Regions from separate parts of the Paenibacillus sp. Soil724D2 genome, predicted to be linked through region 3. Evidence: riboswitches for the same ligand, from Rfam matches in the RefSeq annotation. Region 3 holds a riboswitch; each other region holds the start of a gene.

The links. Region 3 has a riboswitch for cyclic di-AMP ahead of ASG85_RS20855 (3D domain-containing protein). Riboswitches for the same ligand answer to the same signal wherever they lie in the genome.
Region 1: linked by a shared signal. The riboswitch ahead of ASG85_RS35225 (NlpC/P60 family protein) and the one ahead of ASG85_RS20855 (3D domain-containing protein) in region 3 are both predicted to bind cyclic di-AMP.
Region 2: linked by a shared signal. The riboswitch ahead of ASG85_RS39755 (stalk domain-containing protein) and the one ahead of ASG85_RS20855 (3D domain-containing protein) in region 3 are both predicted to bind cyclic di-AMP.
Region 4: linked by a shared signal. The riboswitch ahead of ASG85_RS08865 (APC family permease) and the one ahead of ASG85_RS20855 (3D domain-containing protein) in region 3 are both predicted to bind cyclic di-AMP.

The regions. Positions count from the first base shown of each region.
Region 1 is NZ_LMRY01000059.1:367,237-371,450, reverse strand. Features, by position in the region: gene ASG85_RS35255 (AIM24 family protein) at 1-150, shown strand, start outside; tRNA gene ASG85_RS35250 (tRNA-Gly) at 253-327, shown strand; tRNA gene ASG85_RS35245 (tRNA-Arg) at 336-412, shown strand; tRNA gene ASG85_RS35240 (tRNA-Pro) at 429-505, shown strand; tRNA gene ASG85_RS35235 (tRNA-Gly) at 523-593, shown strand; gene ASG85_RS39685 (hypothetical protein) at 1,281-1,415, shown strand; gene ASG85_RS35230 (hypothetical protein) at 1,845-2,441, shown strand; cyclic di-AMP (ydaO/yuaA leader) riboswitch at 2,508-2,668, shown strand; gene ASG85_RS35225 (NlpC/P60 family protein) at 2,671-3,567, shown strand; gene ASG85_RS35220 (hypothetical protein) at 3,750-4,214, shown strand, end outside.
Region 2 is NZ_LMRY01000023.1:293,706-297,919, reverse strand. Features, by position in the region: gene ASG85_RS20590 (DinB family protein) at 1-463, shown strand, start outside; gene ASG85_RS38755 (hypothetical protein) at 833-1,003, shown strand; gene ASG85_RS39755 (stalk domain-containing protein) at 1,145-1,936, opposite strand; cyclic di-AMP (ydaO/yuaA leader) riboswitch at 1,941-2,093, opposite strand; gene ASG85_RS20580 (hypothetical protein) at 2,256-2,546, shown strand; gene ASG85_RS20575 (PspA/IM30 family protein) at 2,573-3,199, shown strand; gene liaF (cell wall-active antibiotics response protein LiaF) at 3,372-4,034, shown strand; gene ASG85_RS20565 (sensor histidine kinase) at 4,084-4,214, shown strand, end outside.
Region 3 is NZ_LMRY01000024.1:12,828-17,041, forward strand. Features, by position in the region: gene ASG85_RS20845 (ABC transporter permease) at 1-134, opposite strand, end outside; gene ASG85_RS20850 (ABC transporter ATP-binding protein) at 137-874, opposite strand; cyclic di-AMP (ydaO/yuaA leader) riboswitch at 1,157-1,342, shown strand; gene ASG85_RS20855 (3D domain-containing protein) at 1,636-2,775, shown strand; gene rnmV (ribonuclease M5) at 2,980-3,522, shown strand.
Region 4 is NZ_LMRY01000006.1:353,910-358,123, forward strand. Features, by position in the region: gene ASG85_RS08865 (APC family permease) at 1-1,665, opposite strand, end outside; cyclic di-AMP (ydaO/yuaA leader) riboswitch at 1,763-1,913, opposite strand; gene ASG85_RS08870 (hypothetical protein) at 2,413-2,745, opposite strand; partial or broken gene ASG85_RS39830 (SDR family NAD(P)-dependent oxidoreductase) at 2,810-3,064, opposite strand; gene ASG85_RS08875 (spore germination protein) at 3,390-4,214, shown strand, end outside.

The DNA.
Region 1 (4,214 bases), on a different contig from region 3:
AATTATCATTGGGAAATGACGGGGCAAGGTCATGTTCTCATGCAGCCTTGTAAGCCAGATCGCAAATTAGATGAGCATATGAAAAATGATAGTCTATTGCGTCGTATTGCCAAAGAAGTACTGCCGTTTGGCGGTATTTTTATCAAATAAAAAAAGGAAAGAAAAAACATTTGCATTTGTCTTCGATTCCTGATATATTATTCCTTGTCGCCTCGGAGAAACGTTAGCGAGAATGACAAGCAATTATACGATGCGGAAGTGGCTCAGCGGTAGAGCATCGCCTTGCCAAGGCGAGGGTCGCGGGTTCGATCCCCGTCTTCCGCTCCAACTAATTTGCGCCCTTAGCTCAGCTGGATAGAGTATTTGACTACGAATCAAAAGGTCGGGAGTTCGAATCTCTCAGGGCGCGCCATTTTCATAATACGCATCGGGACGTAGCTCAGCTTGGTAGAGCACCTGCTTTGGGAGCAGGGGGTCGCATGTTCAAATCGTGTCGTCCCGACCATCAATCCCTTTTAATATGCGGGCGTAGTTTAATGGTAGAACTTCAGCCTTCCAAGCTGATCGCGCGGGTTCGATTCCCGCCGCCCGCTTRACAGAAWAAGATCACCTTCGGGTGYTCTTTTTCGTTTGAACGGGYAAGGAAGAGAAGCCGTATGGGRTCGACCGTCCGTGAAGYCATCATCGAATATACCCAAGTAGGACGCGCGTCCAAATATACCYCTAGRCGCTTCCGTAGGAAGCATTTRAAATAAGTATTTGGAGTATTCCCGCCGCCCGCTTCATAGTAAGTGAAAAGATCACCTTCGGGTGGTCTTTTTCTGTAGATAAGAAAGTATAAGTTTTTTTATACTTTAGCTTCGAAATCTACCTTGACGAACGCGCTCGTCTCAGGAGGACGACGGAGTCGTTTTTCCTTGTTTGGGGTAAACAAAGGGAATCCACTCTATTTAACACCGATGGATTCGCTTTTTGGTTTAGGGTGAAGGGGGCAGCTGGATTAGTATGCCTGTATAAGGGATTTTTCTTGCTTATAAGTAGGGAAGTAGTTGTACTTCGTGCAACAATTTCCTTGGTTTCCTACTCTCCTAGCTAGAGATGTTGTATCCTGTACAACAATTTAGCCTTAATTCGTTCTAAAAGGCCACTTTTGGTCTAAATTGTTGCATTTTTTACAACACGCGTAGAGAAAACGCTTGATTCGATTGAGTAATGTTGTGCGTAGTACAACTTTAGTTGTTTGTCCGGATAGGAGGGATTCCGCAGGGGTTCGACCGTCCATGAAGGTATCGAAGGACTTACCCGAGAAGGATGATCGTCCTGTCGGTGAAGATTTAAGGATAAGCCGATACCAGCCCAAGCCTGTGATTCTGACAACTGATCTTCGTAAGGAGCCAGTCACTTTATTACACTAGAGATCCAATCACGATCGGATCTGGTTCTAATGTGAGCGAAAGAGGAATCATTCAATTCGTCGGGCTTTTTGGAGCATCATATTTTCTGTGACTACAAGCGAAATCAAAAGCATAATAACTTCTCAATAGTGATAATATCAATATCATCGCATTGAAGCGGACGTGGATCGATATCGAAATAGACATGTCTCAAGCCATAATCGCATATGCATGAAATCGAAGCTTGAACGTTGGTGTTCAGGCTTCTACTTTGTGCTGGAAAAAACACTTGTCAAAACTAACTATATTAGTTAATATACTAATTAAATTAGCATGTGGAAAGGGATGGTGCTCGACATGTCATTTATTGTATTTATGCTCTTATTTACAGTGTTATGCGGATGGCTGGAAAGTCTTGTTCTCAGTCGCTCGAAAAGGGAGGGAATGTAAATGTTTGCTGGACATTTTGGGCTTGCTGCAGCAGTGAAAGCAAGAACACCGGAGGTGCCGATCTGGGCGCTCATGCTTAGTACTCAGCTGCTTGATGTTGTATTCGTCCCTTTATATCTTTCTGGTGTTGAAACGATCGATACAAGCATCGGTACGGGATATGGGGAAGGGATTATTCATGCTGACTATACACACTCATTAGTTGGGGCGCTGCTCATTGCTATCTTATCAGGACTATTGGCTTGGAAGTTGTGGGGCAAAAGAGGAGGCGCAGCTATAGGAGGGCTTACCTTCAGTCACTGGATACTTGATCTTCTCGTTCATCGTACAGATATGCCATTCTTACCGGGGAATGCTGGAGGACTTCCATTAGTAGGATTTAGTCTGTGGCAGTGGCCGTGGGTGAGCGCTGCTCTTGAGATTATTCTCGTGGTTGCAGGTTCTATCCTTTACTTCCACACACTTCGTAATACCGCTAAACTGTCAAAACAAATGACAACAGACGGAAACTTAATTTGGCGTACACGTCTTGCGGGAGGTGTCATGGCCGTTCTATTGATTGCCTCGTTTATTTCAGATTTTGCTTTGCATTTATAACTCTATGGAAACTATTACCACTATGCAAAAGTTGAAAGTAATAGTTCAACTATGCTAGTCTAACATAGACAAAAAATGCCGAATCTCGGAGCAGCAAAAGCTCCGGTACGGGGGACTTCTTTAATTTGGGGTGAATGAATGCTCGGCTGTTTTACTAAACTGAGCACGCTAGGGAAACCTCTTCCCGAACCCGTCAACTAACCTCGGAGGCTTCAAGGAGGCAAGGTTTTTGAAATTTTTCACAAAAAGCTTTATTTGCTCATGCGCACTTGTTGGTGCGGCAGTATCCATTTTGTCCGCTCCCTCGGTTCAAGCAGCATCAGGTTCATCTTCATCCACTGTAAAAGTCCAGGTCAATGATGAGTTGGTTCAGTTCCCAGAAGTACAGCCATTTATTGACAACGCAGGAACGCTGCAAGTCCCTTTGCGAGTACTGTCTGAGAAATTGGGTTATCAAGTAGGCTGGGCGAAGCAAGAAAGCGAAATAGTGGTCACGTTGAAGAGCAAGCAGCAGACGATTCAACTTACAACCGACGAGAAGCAAGCGATCGTTAACAGTAAGAAGATTAGTCTGGAAAGCAGTCCGACGCTTTATCAAGGTAATACGTATGTACCCTTGCGTTTCATTACTGAAACATTCGGTTCTCCGATTGAGTGGAATGAAGCGAATCGTATCGCGATTGTGAATGTCGATGGCAAGTCGCACAAGCCAGCCTGGATTGCACCGCCACCAGCACCAGCTCCAAAGGTAGCAGCGGTAGCTATACCTTCCACGTCTGATCAAATCGTGCAAACAGCAAATACGTTCATGGGCACGCCATACGTTTGGGGAGGCACAACACCCAGAGGGTTTGATTGTTCCGGATTTGTGCGCTATTTGTACGAAGCTAAAGGCATTGATCTACCCAGAACTTCGGTTCAAATGTACGATCAAGCTGGAACCAGGGTTACAGACTTGAAGGTTGGAGATCTTGTGTTTTTTGCAGCAGGCAGTGTAAATCATGTTGGTATTTATCTGGGGAATGATCAATTCATTTCAGCGACAACGTCTAGAGGTGTAACGATAGATAGTCTCGCCAGTTCATACTGGGGATCCAGATATGTGGGAGCCAAAAGAGTTCTGTAAGTAAGCCATGTGGTGAAAAAGGATTAAATCATCGGGCATTTGTTTTCTATGAATCTTTCGAATGAAAGCATAGAAGGCAAATGTTCTTTTTTTACGCGAAATATTGCGATTTTTATCGAAATTTTATGGTTTTTAGCCTATAATGAAGAAATGTTTGGAAGAAAGCAGGTGACACGAACGGCATGCAATTAAGTGTCTGGAAAAGTTGGTTTTATAAAAAAAGACATTCGAATAAAGCAAATAGCATGTATATCGTGGAACAAGGTCCTGCCATACCAGAAGAGATTCGGGGAGTCATTGATCGATTTTTTCTTACGTATAATCATTTCAAAGGGGCAAGAAGCCTACAGACGGATACGTTTATAAAAGAGGTCTTTTACGCAACGAAACAGGATCCGAAGGATCAAAGGACAATTGAAGAGATGGAAGCCTATATTCAGCAGAAAAATGTGCATCGTTTGCGATTGAAATCCTTTGTTGTAGATGAGTATCTTCGTATAGGCGAAAAGGTTTGCATGATTGGTGTGACGAGGGAATTCAGTAATAATCAAAGAAATCGCGTGCTTTATTTTCTAACAAAAGAGGATCAGTCATGGCGCTTTCATCATATCGCAAGGTCTCACCATGGGACTGTTCTAGATAAGTTT
Region 2 (4,214 bases), on a different contig from region 3:
AGAATTGATCAATATTAGAGCACAAACACTGGGAAAATTGGAAGGCCTAACTGAGGAACTCGCGGACCGCATTCCTGCTGGTTTTCGCAATAATATCCGTTGGCACCTTGGTCACATCTATTTCGTTACGGATTACTTGGCGCTATCGCAGCTGAATATCCCGCTTCATCTGCCAGAAGGGTTTACTGATCGGTTCGTTTCCGGAAAGTCGCCATTGGACACGTACCCCGCTTCGCTTCCTAATCCGACATTGCCAGAACTGAAAACCTTGCTGACAGAACAGCTGGATAGAATTCGCAAGCAGTATCCGATGGACCGCTTGAACGAAAATGTAGCTGCGATTAATACGTCCACGGGACTCGCTCTAGTAACTCCAGAGCAATCGCTCCGCTATAACCTATACCATGAAGGATTGCACTTCGGAATCCTTTCCACTTATAAAAGATTATTGTCCCAAGAATAGCAAAAGCGAAAAATAGCCTCAAAATGAGAGGTTCCTGATAAAATTCGTCGGAATAGAAAAAGGTACAATCACTTCCAAAGAAGAAGCGATTGTACCTTTTTTCTATCTATTTTCCATTGATCCGGCTAACCGGCAAAGTAAACTATTGCTGAAAGGCGATGAATAGCCTGTCAATGGTATGCAGCGAAGCCATTTCCGATGGAGCCCATTCGCGCTGATGTGAACAAAAATACATTTAACACGAAATAAGAAAAACAAAAACCCTCGAGGGTAGTTCAGTCAAATAAGGGGCAGCACCAGATCCAGATAACTGGGATAGAATGCAAGCCACCTTCTCATACTAACTATGAGACAATGGAGGTGAACGCTATGCCCAAAAATGACGCCGATCCCAAGTATGACCGTGAAGATAACAAAGCAGATAAGAAAAACAATCAGCAAAATAACGCTAATTTCATGGAAGAAGCTCAAACGCTATCGAGCAACGAGGCACCTGATTACGTCCCAAGTTTAAATGGTATCCCCAAGAATCAAGTTTAAGTAACTGCAGGCTGCTCTTCTCATCCCAATAGGATGGAGAGCAGCCTTTCTAGTTTTTTTCTGGTTGTTCTGCCCTAAATAAAAAAAGCTGATTTCTTGAGAAGTAAATCTCAGAAATCAAGCTTTTTCTTATAAGCTATTTTAATTGGATAGTTTGTAAACTTTAATGGTTTGGATACCAAACTTCTGCAAGGATTTCTTGGATCCTGGGATAAAGATATCAACACGTTTGCCTTTGATTGCACCGCCTGTGTCTGTTGCATAAGCATACATGCCGCCTGCAGGTAGGCCATTGAAATTATAACCTTCTATATAGAGCTTAGATCCAAGAGGAATCACCGAGGGATCAACAGCAACGGTTCCAATACCTAATGGATTCCCCATATAATCAAAAGCTCCGTAGCCGCCATTCTCAGATGGATCTGCTGAATAGGCAGTAGATTGAAACAATTCATAATCTGGCGCATGCTTATTGCCATCTTTACTTAGAATAGCTAATTTGCTGCTAGCGTCCCACTGAACGGGAATATCGGATGCTTTGCTTAAAAAACGAAGAGGAACGTATACGCGTCCATTTTGGAATTCCGCATGTGTGTCCATCTCGACACGGTTGCTATCGATTTCAGCTTCCTTTTGTCCCGATACTAAGGTAATCGAATGTTTGTCGTTATTTAGCGTGACCTTGATCTCATCGCCTTCTCTTTGCCACTTCACGTCATAACCAAGCTTCTCCGTTACGAAACGAATCGGTACTTGGGTAGAATGATTGTCATCTAGAAATGGTTGAGCATCCGGAAATTGAACCAAGTCATCATTGACTTGCACTTTCACGTCCATCTCAGCGGCATGCGCCGTAAATGGGGAAAGAAAGCCTCCTGCCAACACTGTTAAAGACACAGCAAGGCTAGTTAACCCTTTAGTAATTGTATGCAATTGGTAATCCTCCTTCAATGAGCCTTCGAGGTTAGTTGACGGGTTCGGGAAGAAGGTTCTCCCTAGTCTGCTCCTTTGAAGAGCAAATATTCACCCCATGTAAATCGTCCCCCGTACCGGCACTTTGTCTGTGCACCGGACTCGGCTTCAAATAGTTTAGCATTCGAGGCTCGGCGGGACAACGACCAAAATATGGATGGAGGTCTTAGCACGTACTGGACTTAGGTCTAGGTACAAAAACAGTCGCGAGTCCGTTTTGACGTATAGCTGTTTCAGGTACGATAGAAGCATGAAGAACACGTGAAGGGCGGTAAACAGAATGAGTATGGATCGATCAAAAGGGTTGGCACTAGTTTTAATCACGGCAGGTTTACTTATTTGTCTGCATCATTTGGGTGGTCATGTTCATTTAATGGGCTTTTTATTCCCGGCAGCTATGCTTGGATTAGGCTATGTAGGGATTAAGAATGGGAAGAAAATTGGATGGTTTTTCGCCGGCTTGGGCGGCTTGATACTGACTATTAAACTATCGGGCTTCATCGCGATTGCGTTCGCAGCATGTTTAGTGGTGTATGGTATTCATTTATTGAAGAAACGAAATGAATTTTAAATCAACAGTAATGGGGGTGTAACAACATGAGTATATTGGATCGCATTGGAAAGATGGCAGAAGCAGCATGGCATGAAACGGCCGGCAAGCTTGATCACCATGATCGGGGGAGCAGCATGATCGAGAAGCTGGAACAGCGCTATCAGGATGCGCTGCAGCGAACTATTGAACTGCGAAGCCACAGTGTGAACGCAGAGGAGATGGCGCAGCTGCGCGGCGAGCAGGCCGAGCTGGCGATGCGCGCCGGCGATGAAGAGCTCGCGCGGCTAGCGCTGCAAGAGAAGCAGCGCGAGGAAGCCGCTTGCGAGCACTACCGCGCGCAGTACGCGAGCAGCCAGGACGTGTGCCTGGCGCTCGCGGATGAACTGCGCGGGCTGCGTGCGGGGCACGCAGCCGAGGGGGTGCAGCCGCCGAGCGGCGGGCTGCACGAGAAAGAGGCTCGCGATACTTGGCGCGAGCTGGAAGTGACCGGCCGCGAGCTCGGCCGGGAAGCGCTTCAGGGGCTCCGCGAAGCGGGCCGCCTGTCGCAAGAGACGCTGAAGGAAGCCGGCGGCAACCTTCAGCAGGAACTGCGCACGCTGCGCGGCAAGTTCCAGCAAGAGTGGCAGCAGCATCGCTCCAGTGATGATACCGATCCGCGCGGCAAGAAATAGCCGCGTGTTATCCCTCCAGCGCCTGATAAGTAGGCGCTGAGGAGCCCTTGACCTCCATGATTCATACGGAAGCCTTGCCGCGCAAGGATTTGCATCTTGGAGGTCGTCCATTCTTATGGTATGCTAGGAATCTATATGAACTAATTAAAAGTCAGCCAGAGGAGGTGCAGCGATGGGAGAAGAAACTAAAAGCAACCGTAACCGCAATACAGCACTAGTGCTGATTGGAGCCGGTCTTTTTTTGCTTCTAGATCATACGATAGGCTTTTTCCCCATTCTTGCCATTATCCTCATCTTGCTAGGCATTCATCGGGTCCGTTCACGCAAAGAGCGCAAAGGTTATGTACTGATCGGCATAGGGGCAGTGATTTTATTCGGTGATCACATTACTATCGTGTTCTCTATTGTTTTAATTTCGCTAGGTTTGTTTTTCATACGATCTAAGCAAGTACACAAAGACGATACGTACATGCAAAAGCAGAAATTGGTGGATAGCGTCCGTTTAGGCCGTGAGCCTTGGATTTTACGGAACAGTTCAACTTGGTACATTATTGGAGAAACCTACATTGATCTTTCACTTGCGATTTTGGAGCAAAAGGAAACCACGGTCATCCTGCAAGGTGTTGTAGGGGATGTAGATATAAAAGTGCCGGAGGATATCGGTGTCGCTGTGACGGCTTCCATCTCATTTGGGCAGATTCAAGTTGCGAATGAGCGTGAGTCAGGGGTTATGAACAAGCTGATTTGGCAGTCCCCTAACTATGAACTTTGCGATCACCGCGTGAAACTTGTGCTTTCTTACATCGTAGGAGATATCAAGATCAAAGTATTGTGAGAATGTGCGCTTAGGCACGCGTAAAGATCTCGAGGAGGTTCATCACCAATTGGACGGCTATAAACGGCGATTAACGAATATGATATGGCGCAGCATGAGTGAATCGATCATCTTTAGTTTCGTTGTGTTTGGCGCGATCATTTATTTTTTGAATTCACGCAATCTGATAGTGCCCTTTAC
Region 3 (4,214 bases):
ATGATGACAAGAAACAACACGAGACCGATGAAATTACTACGCGCTGCGTATTGCCAATAGCCCATGGATTCCTTCATATAATGTTCGAATCTTTGCTGCCATAAGGTATGGGTGTTGATGTCCATATTTCTCATAACTAATCCCCTTGTACGAGCTTATAGAAAATGTCGTCTAGTGACGCTCCCGGAAGTTCGGTTTGCCCGCGTAATTCGACTAAATCACCCTGCGCAACCATGCGACCTCGATGAAGGACAACGTAGTTATCGCAATATTTTTCAATGGTTGACAAAATATGCGATGAGATGAGGAATGATGCTCCTTTATGTTTCATTTTGACCATTAATTCTAATAAGGAACGGATCGCTAAAGGGTCAAGGCCGAGAAAGGGTTCATCGATAATATATAACGAGGGTTCGATCAGAAATGCGTTCATAATCATGACTTTCTGTTTCATTCCTTTGGATAAATGGCTGGCGAAGCTGTTCAGCTTGTCCTTCATTTGAAACTGCTCCAAAAGGGAGCTAGATCGAGCCAAATAGTCGTCCTTCGACAAACCGTAGGCCATAGCGGTTAGCTCAAGGTGTTCTCGGATCGTAAGCTCTTCGTAGAGCTCAGGACTTTCGGGTACATAAGCGTAAGTTGCGCGATAGGACAAAGGATTTTCAGCTAAAGTGAGTCCGTTGATTCGAATCGATCCTTTTTGCGGTTGAAGAAGGCCGAGAATGTTTTTGATTGTCGTACTTTTACCCGCACCATTAAGTCCGATGAGTCCCATCATTTCACCTTGACGGATAGAAAAGGTTAGGTCATGAAGAACAGGTTTTTTTGGTAAATATCCCCCGTATAAAGAGTCAACTTGTAGAATGGAGCCCATCTCATTGCCTCCCTGATTAGCAAATTATTGGTATTTATGAATCACTTTCCTATACGATCATTATAAACAAATTTGTAATTTAAGCCTAGTTTAGGGGTGGAAAGTTGAAAAGAGTTAGTATACGTACGTGAAAGTGAGATATAAGTAGATATAAAGCTGTTTTATTGTTCATTTAAGCGAATTTTAGTTGATTTAGCCCTTTTTAGTAGGTGTTAATCCCTTTACAGGTTAAGATTAACAGCGTAATATACTTTTCATAATAACTTAATAACCAATTTGCCATTTTTCCATTCGCTGAGTTCCATTTATGGGAACGGGGGAACCACTGTAAGCTGAAGAAGCATGCTTCTTGAGTGAACAGAGTGAGTAACAGGGGTGAATCTTTGAGTATACTTCGTATGCTCTTAGTAGGGCGACTCTCACGTCCGAATCCGTCAGCTAACCTCGTAAGCGTAAGAGAGGTAACGATTGTCGTGCGTGCTATTTGTGTATTTTATTATACCAACTAAGCCAGCGAGAAGAGTCCTCTTCTTGCTGGCTTTTTGTCTTCATAAAGGGCTATACACATTTCGGACGACTAAAAATTGCCCGGAATTCATATGAATGTTGAATAGGCAAACTGGTGTGGGACGACCAGAAGGCAGCGGTATAGCACCGTACTGCTGATGGCGAACACGTTAAGTTAAACTAAAAAACCTTAGTCGCGTCAAATCTAATCATGCTGTAACCTGGCGGCGAGGCTTTGAAGGAGGACCGAAGAAGTGGGCAGTATCTCTATTAGCGAGACCCATGTAAAACGATCATCCAGCATGTCCTTCGCATTGCGATGGAAGCATGAAAACTTGCGTTTGATTTTAAGTCTAGCCATAATTTCAATCGCAATGACTTTCATGTTTTTGGTGTTGTTGTACGGTACGGCTACCAAGAGCGTATCCGTGGTTGTGAATGGACAAGAAACTGTTGTGCAAACGAAGCAATGGGTCCTGCAACGCCTACTGGATGAACAAGCCATAAAGATTGGTGAACACGATGAAATTTCTACTGCACCAACGACAACAATCAAGGGTGGAGACAAAATTGTCATCGAACATGCCTCACCGATTCAATTGACTGCTGATGGAAAGACCACCACTGTTTACACAACTGCAAGAACGGTAGAAAGTGCATTGCAACGTTTACATATTGCACTTGGGGAGCACGATCGTTTATCTCCCGAACCGACAGCCGCTCTGAGCTCAGGCGATGAAATCAAAATCGTCCGTGTGAAAAAAGAGACGGAGGAAGTAACTGAGCCGATTGCGTTCGATACGGAAAAGAAGAGCGACGCATCGCTGCTCAAAGGCAAAGAGCAAGTCGTCCAAGAAGGTAAAGAGGGCGTACTCTTGAAGAAGAAAGAAAAGACTTTCGAAGATGGTGTTTTAGTCGCGGAAGCAGTTGTGGGTGAAGAAGTACAAACAGAAAGTATTAATAAAGTCGTGTCCGTGGGCACGAAAAACCCTGTTGTTGTTCTCTCGTCTTCATCACCTAGTGTGGATGAGGTTTCGAAGAATGGTGTAACATTTGGGTACAAACAAATCCTGAAGAATGTGAAGTTGACTGCCTATTCGGCAGACGTGGCATCTACAGGTAAATCCGAAGGAACTCCTGGTTTCGGTAAAACCTATACAGGAACTACCGTGACAGAAGGCAGAACAATAGCTGTTGATCCTAAAGTTATCCCCCTAGGATGGTGGGTTTACATCGAGGGCATTGGCTTCCGCCGGGCTGAAGACATTGGCAGCGGTGTGAAAGGTCAAATGATTGATGTCTTCTTTGAAGATCATGGTTATGCCAATAAATTCGGAACGAAGCAAGGGTACACCGTGTATGTGGTAGGACCGAAAAAGCCATCTGAAAATTAACGTGTAAACGTCAGTTTCAGCGGGAAGAATGTCATATATACGTTGCCAAGTAACAACTTGGGCGAAAGAAGAGGGGACCCCTCTTCTTTTTCTGCGTTGAATATGAAAGTATAAGCTCTATACTTTAGCTCAACCTTGACAAACGCGCTCGTCCCAGAAGGACGACGGAGTCGTTTATCCTTGGTACTGGGAAGGGAACTGCTTATGATCAAAGAAGTAATTGTCGTCGAAGGCAAGGACGATACAGCTGCTATTCGCCGAGCGGTAGAGGCGGATACGATTGAAACAGGCGGCTCTGCAATTGGACAAGCCGTACTAAAGCGTATTGCACTTGCGCAGCAGCGAAGAGGCGTTATTATATTCACGGATCCGGACCACGCAGGTGAACGGATTCGGAAGATTGTAGCAGCCAAGGTGCCTGGCTGCAAGCATGCCTTCATTACGCAGGAGCAGGCCGAGTACAAGGGGGATATCGGCGTCGAGAATGCGACGCCTGAAACGATCCGTCAGGCCCTACAGAGCCTTCGCACGGAATATGATGGTGCGGTTTCACAGCTGACCATGGAGGATCTCATGGCCGCAGGTTTGATTGTTCATGCTGAGGCGGCTTCTCGCCGGCTGATTGTGGGTAAAGCATTAGGAATTGGCTATTGCAATGGCAAGCAGTTTTATAAGCGCTGTGCAATGTTTCAAATCTCGCGTGAGGAATTTGAGGCGGCTTTGGAGCATTTGGAAGTTGATAAGTAAAGAGTTGAAAACAATGCGTAAGTATTCACTTGTCACCACGTATTGAGGGTTTACAAAGGCGTTGATTAGAAAACGATAAATATCGTAGAGTCGTTTAGCAACTTTATGAACGTAGATGGACTCCAGTAGTTGCCATTGTTGTAGTTTCTACAACATCGCATTCCAATTGGCTATATCAAAGTTGAAGTGGTAGTTCTTACAATATTTTTGACCCATTTTTGGAAAAAAGTCTGGATTTAGTCCCAAGGGTTATATATATTAAGCAAGATGTAATAGTAAAGACGGAATTTGAGCAGCAATTGTTGCACTTCGAGACTGTTGATTCATTGTGCTCTACTCACAACTGGTAGGTATAACTCCAAAATTAGATTTTAGAGTCATTCAGCTTTTGTAAGGGTAGATGGAGTGGTTGCGAATGTTGTATTTTCTACAACAATTCACACGTACAAAGGCTATTTTCAACTTGAAGTTGTAGTTTGTACAACATTTTGAACCCATTTGGTGCGATATGGCCTGTATAGGACCAAATTGTTGTACATGATACAACAACAAAAGGAGAAAGGCGAGATTTAGGCAACAATTGTTGCACTTTCTACAACATCATTCAACCGCCAATATGGATTTATTTGTCCAGCAACCTCAATTGAGCATAGATGACGAATGATCCCGATTTAAGAATGTAGAGCGAGTGA
Region 4 (4,214 bases), on a different contig from region 3:
AATTCTCTCAATAAATTCAGCCAGCGGCTTCAGTATCGTCCGATAACGAGATTTAAAAACAACCAATCGAACGCCCGGATCCCACTTATCCCACTTCTCCTGCATCAATTCTTCATCTTCATCGGAGAACGAAACATAGAAGGCAATCACGTTTGGAGACAACGATTTCGCATAGTTCAAGGACTGTGCCACAACCCGATGAATGCCCGCCACAGGCACAATAATCAAAGGCTCCTTCGTGCAAACCCGCTCAATCGTTATATCAATACGCAATTGCTTCGCTACATCATCGTAGTGATGACTAATTTTCGTAATTAACCAAAGCAGCAGCGGGGTTATAATAATAACAATCCACGCACCTTCGGTAAATTTAGTGATGGAAAATATGAGTAAAACAGCAAGAGAAACGATCCCGCCTAAACCATTGATGAGCAGCTTTCCGATCCAACCTTTCACTCGCTCTCTCAGCCATTTACGAACCAAGCCGCCTTGCGCAAGTGTAAATGATAAAAACACGCCAATCGCATATAGAGGAATGAGTGCATCGGTCTTACCTTTGAAACCAATCAGAAGAATACTGGCAAGCACACCAAGTGTGATAATACCATAGTGAAACGAAAGTCGGTCTCCCCGGAAGGAGAACATGCGCGGGAAGTTTTTATCCTGTGCCATGATGGATGCTAAGATTGGAAAGCCGTTGAAGCTAGTATTAGCAGCCAAAACCAGAATGAGCATGGTACCAATTTGAGTTGCGTAGTACATCGCTCCACGACCAAAAGCCTGCTCTGTCACCATCGATAATACAGATGTATGGCCATTAGGATCAGGTACAATACCATAACCCAGAGCTAACACCGTTACGCCGCCAAACACGATAGCCAAAAGTGTCCCTAAGGATACTAACGTGCGCTTCGCGTTTTTCACGGATGGTGAGCGGAAATGCGGCACGGCATCGGAGATGGCCTCGATTCCCGTCACGGCTGAACACCCGGAGGAAAATGCTTTTAAAAGAACGAATAACGTTAATGAGCTCGTCATTGAGCTCGGAGCAAACGCTATGGGATGCGTATTCATGGATCCCGTCAGCATATCGTATATGCCTTTGCCCACTAGCACTAAAATACATAGAATAAAAAAGTACGTTGGAATAGCGAAAATCGTACCTGATTCCGAAGTTCCTCGCAAATTAAGCCAAACCATGATCCACACGAGAACTAAAGTAATCGGAACAATGTACGGCACCGCCGATGGAAAAGCTGACGTAATCGCCTGCACACCGGCTGAGATCGAAACGGCAACGGTAAGTGTATAGTCAATAAGCAGCGAAACTCCAGTCAGCCTCCCCCAAACCATACCTAGGTTTTCTTTGGAAACCATATACGCTCCGCCACCTTGCGGGTAGGCCTCTATCACTTGTCTATAGCTAAAAACTAGCAGCATAATCAGAGCAATAATGGATATCGCAATGGGCAATGAGAACGCAAAAGCGGCAATACCAACAGTCGCGAGTTCTAAAAGAATCTGCTCAGTCCCGTAGGCAACTGACGATAAGGCATCCGAGGATAGGATCGGTAATGCTTTCCAAACCTGCATTTTTTCGGATTCCATTTCGCTGGATTTAAGCGGTTTGCCAAACATAATTTTTTTCAATGAATCGCTTGTCATTCGTGCTAGTTCCCCCAATTAAACCTAATATCTGACATCAAACTGCGTTTTAGGACGCAAAAAAACACAAGGATAGACCTTGTGTTTATACACATGTTCTCCTTCCCACGGTCGCTTACGAGGTTAGCTGTCGGGTTCGGGCCGCGAGAATCTGCCCTAAATGGTGCCATACTTAAGCACCTTTACTCACCCCATGAAACTTGTGGTTCCCCCGCTTTTCTAAACAGAAAATTAAGCGAAATATTCAACTGTAACGTACGAGTTGAATACTACTCTCTTCTTGCAGCATAGTAAAGGATTGAAAAAACTTAAAAAGATAACTCCAACCACTTCATTCACTCAATAATACGCTTACAATCATACGATTCATTGATTTACTTCCATTCTCTTATTACATCGTGGTTTTTTAAGCATTTCTTAATGAGTTGAGTAATTAATGAAGCAAAATAAAAGAAAATATTGGATTTTAATGATAACTCCTATGCAAACGAGGATCTGTGTTGAACCCACAAGCTGAGAAAAAGCTAGCCATTCTCAAATGGACAACAAAATAGACGGCTTACGCCGTCCTTGGTTGAGAGTGTTTATAATGTTGATAAAATGCAATCTACGCGCAAGAGATGTAATGTTGAAACATTTGCTTACATATCTGTGTAAAGTTGTACTTTGTGCAACAATAAGCAAACTAATCCGCGTTATCCACGCGATTGTTGCAAAAAATACAACACTTTTAGGCAACTTGCCTCTCTAATTCTCCATTTTATTTGAATCATCCTTTTTGTCTGAACCAAGAATCACATAAGCAACGCTAAATAAAACGGTTATGCCAAAGATCTGAAGCCACGCCTTTACCGCATTTATTTTCACATTATAACTTATACTCGAATACACACCCTTTGTTGGTTGAAAGGAAACATCCAACCTGGATACCCAGATCGATTGATAACCTTGTTTTTCTGGAAAAGGAAACGGACTATTCGATAATAGGTAATAATCATCTGGGACGGCAAGAAAGCAAATAATGATGATAACGACAGCATAAACAGCCAAAAGCTTCTTACGGTGTGAGGTAACTTCCAAATTCACATCTTCTTTCGTTTTTGATTTTCAAAGCTCTTCAACGACAATGCCTTGGGCAAATTGGTCACTTAGCAAAGGTACCCTCTCCTTGCTCATTCCCAACACATTTTGAGAATACATCTAGGCCAGCTTTGGCTGCTGAATAAACACTCATACCAGAAAGATGATTTTTCGAGGACATAGAGGAAACATTTAATACACGTTTTGGAATCTGAAGGTGTTGGGAAAACCGAATGAACATGGAAGTTAAAAGGATTGGAGCCAGCAAATTTACGTGGACACTCGTAGTCAACTCTTCGGTACTTCCATGCTCAATACTGGATAATGGGGTTACAACTGCAGCTCACTCTCAACAACTAAGCCCTCGTTCCTATTCCTGGAAATACAAAGCAGATGATGTTCAGAGGATATAAGCCTACGAGCAAGTGCTTCACCTAAACCTCTTGATGTCCCTGTTATTATAAAGTATTTCAATCAAATACCTCCCCCCAAAATTAGTACCTGGTACTAACTCATCCGAGTATAATCCATAATTTGGAAAAATTCAATGTAAATCAGAGCTACCACGGCAGCTCTTTTCCCCAGTCTTGGTACAAGGAATAAATTTCCGTTTTCCAAGGAAACCTACTCTCAGGTGATATAACATGAATCTGACAGAAACAACGGATATGGCCAGACTTAAACTTCAATTTGAATCAAATAGTGATTTTGTGATGGAACGAAAACAACTTTTGGGTCATGAAGTTGTATTTTGTTATTTTCACCCCTTTGTTAACCTTGCACAAACGAATCAATTATTATCTTGGATGGAGTCCAGTCCAATCAGTGATTGGCTTCAGCAAATAAGCCTATTGAATGGCCAATTAAACGCTTCTTACGACCTGCAGTTGAGCAGCTTATTGGATGGTAATTTAGTTATTTATTTACTCGATAACCCTATAAGAAATTTTGTTATTGAGCCCGTTCCGTCAACGATTAGGAGAACGCTAAATGTTCCACAAAATGAAAATGTGATTGAGTCTTCCTTCGGAGCATTTAATGAGGATTTGGACACGAATATAGCGCTGATCCGCGATGAGCTAAGATCCCCTAAACTAACCATGAATACCATGATGATGGGGACAAAACAACCAAAAAGAACCACCTTAACTTATTTATCCGACTCTGTTAATCGTAAGCTACTTTCATCCTTAATGAAGAAGCTAGAGGCAAATAAAGCAAAGGAATTTAAACATTTGCAAGAAATCATCAAGGTTTTGGGAGAAGGGAATTTCAGCCTTATTTCCCCTTGTCTAACTTCTGAGCGGCCGGCAGAAGCAGCGGACCATTTGAAAAATGGCCGTGTTATCCTGTTTATCGAAGGACTTCCGTACGCTTTTGTTATGCCAGTTATTATTACAGATCTCTGGTGCTTGAACTCCGATCGTAACTTCCCTAAGATTACAATGGTTACCATTCGGATGCTTCGG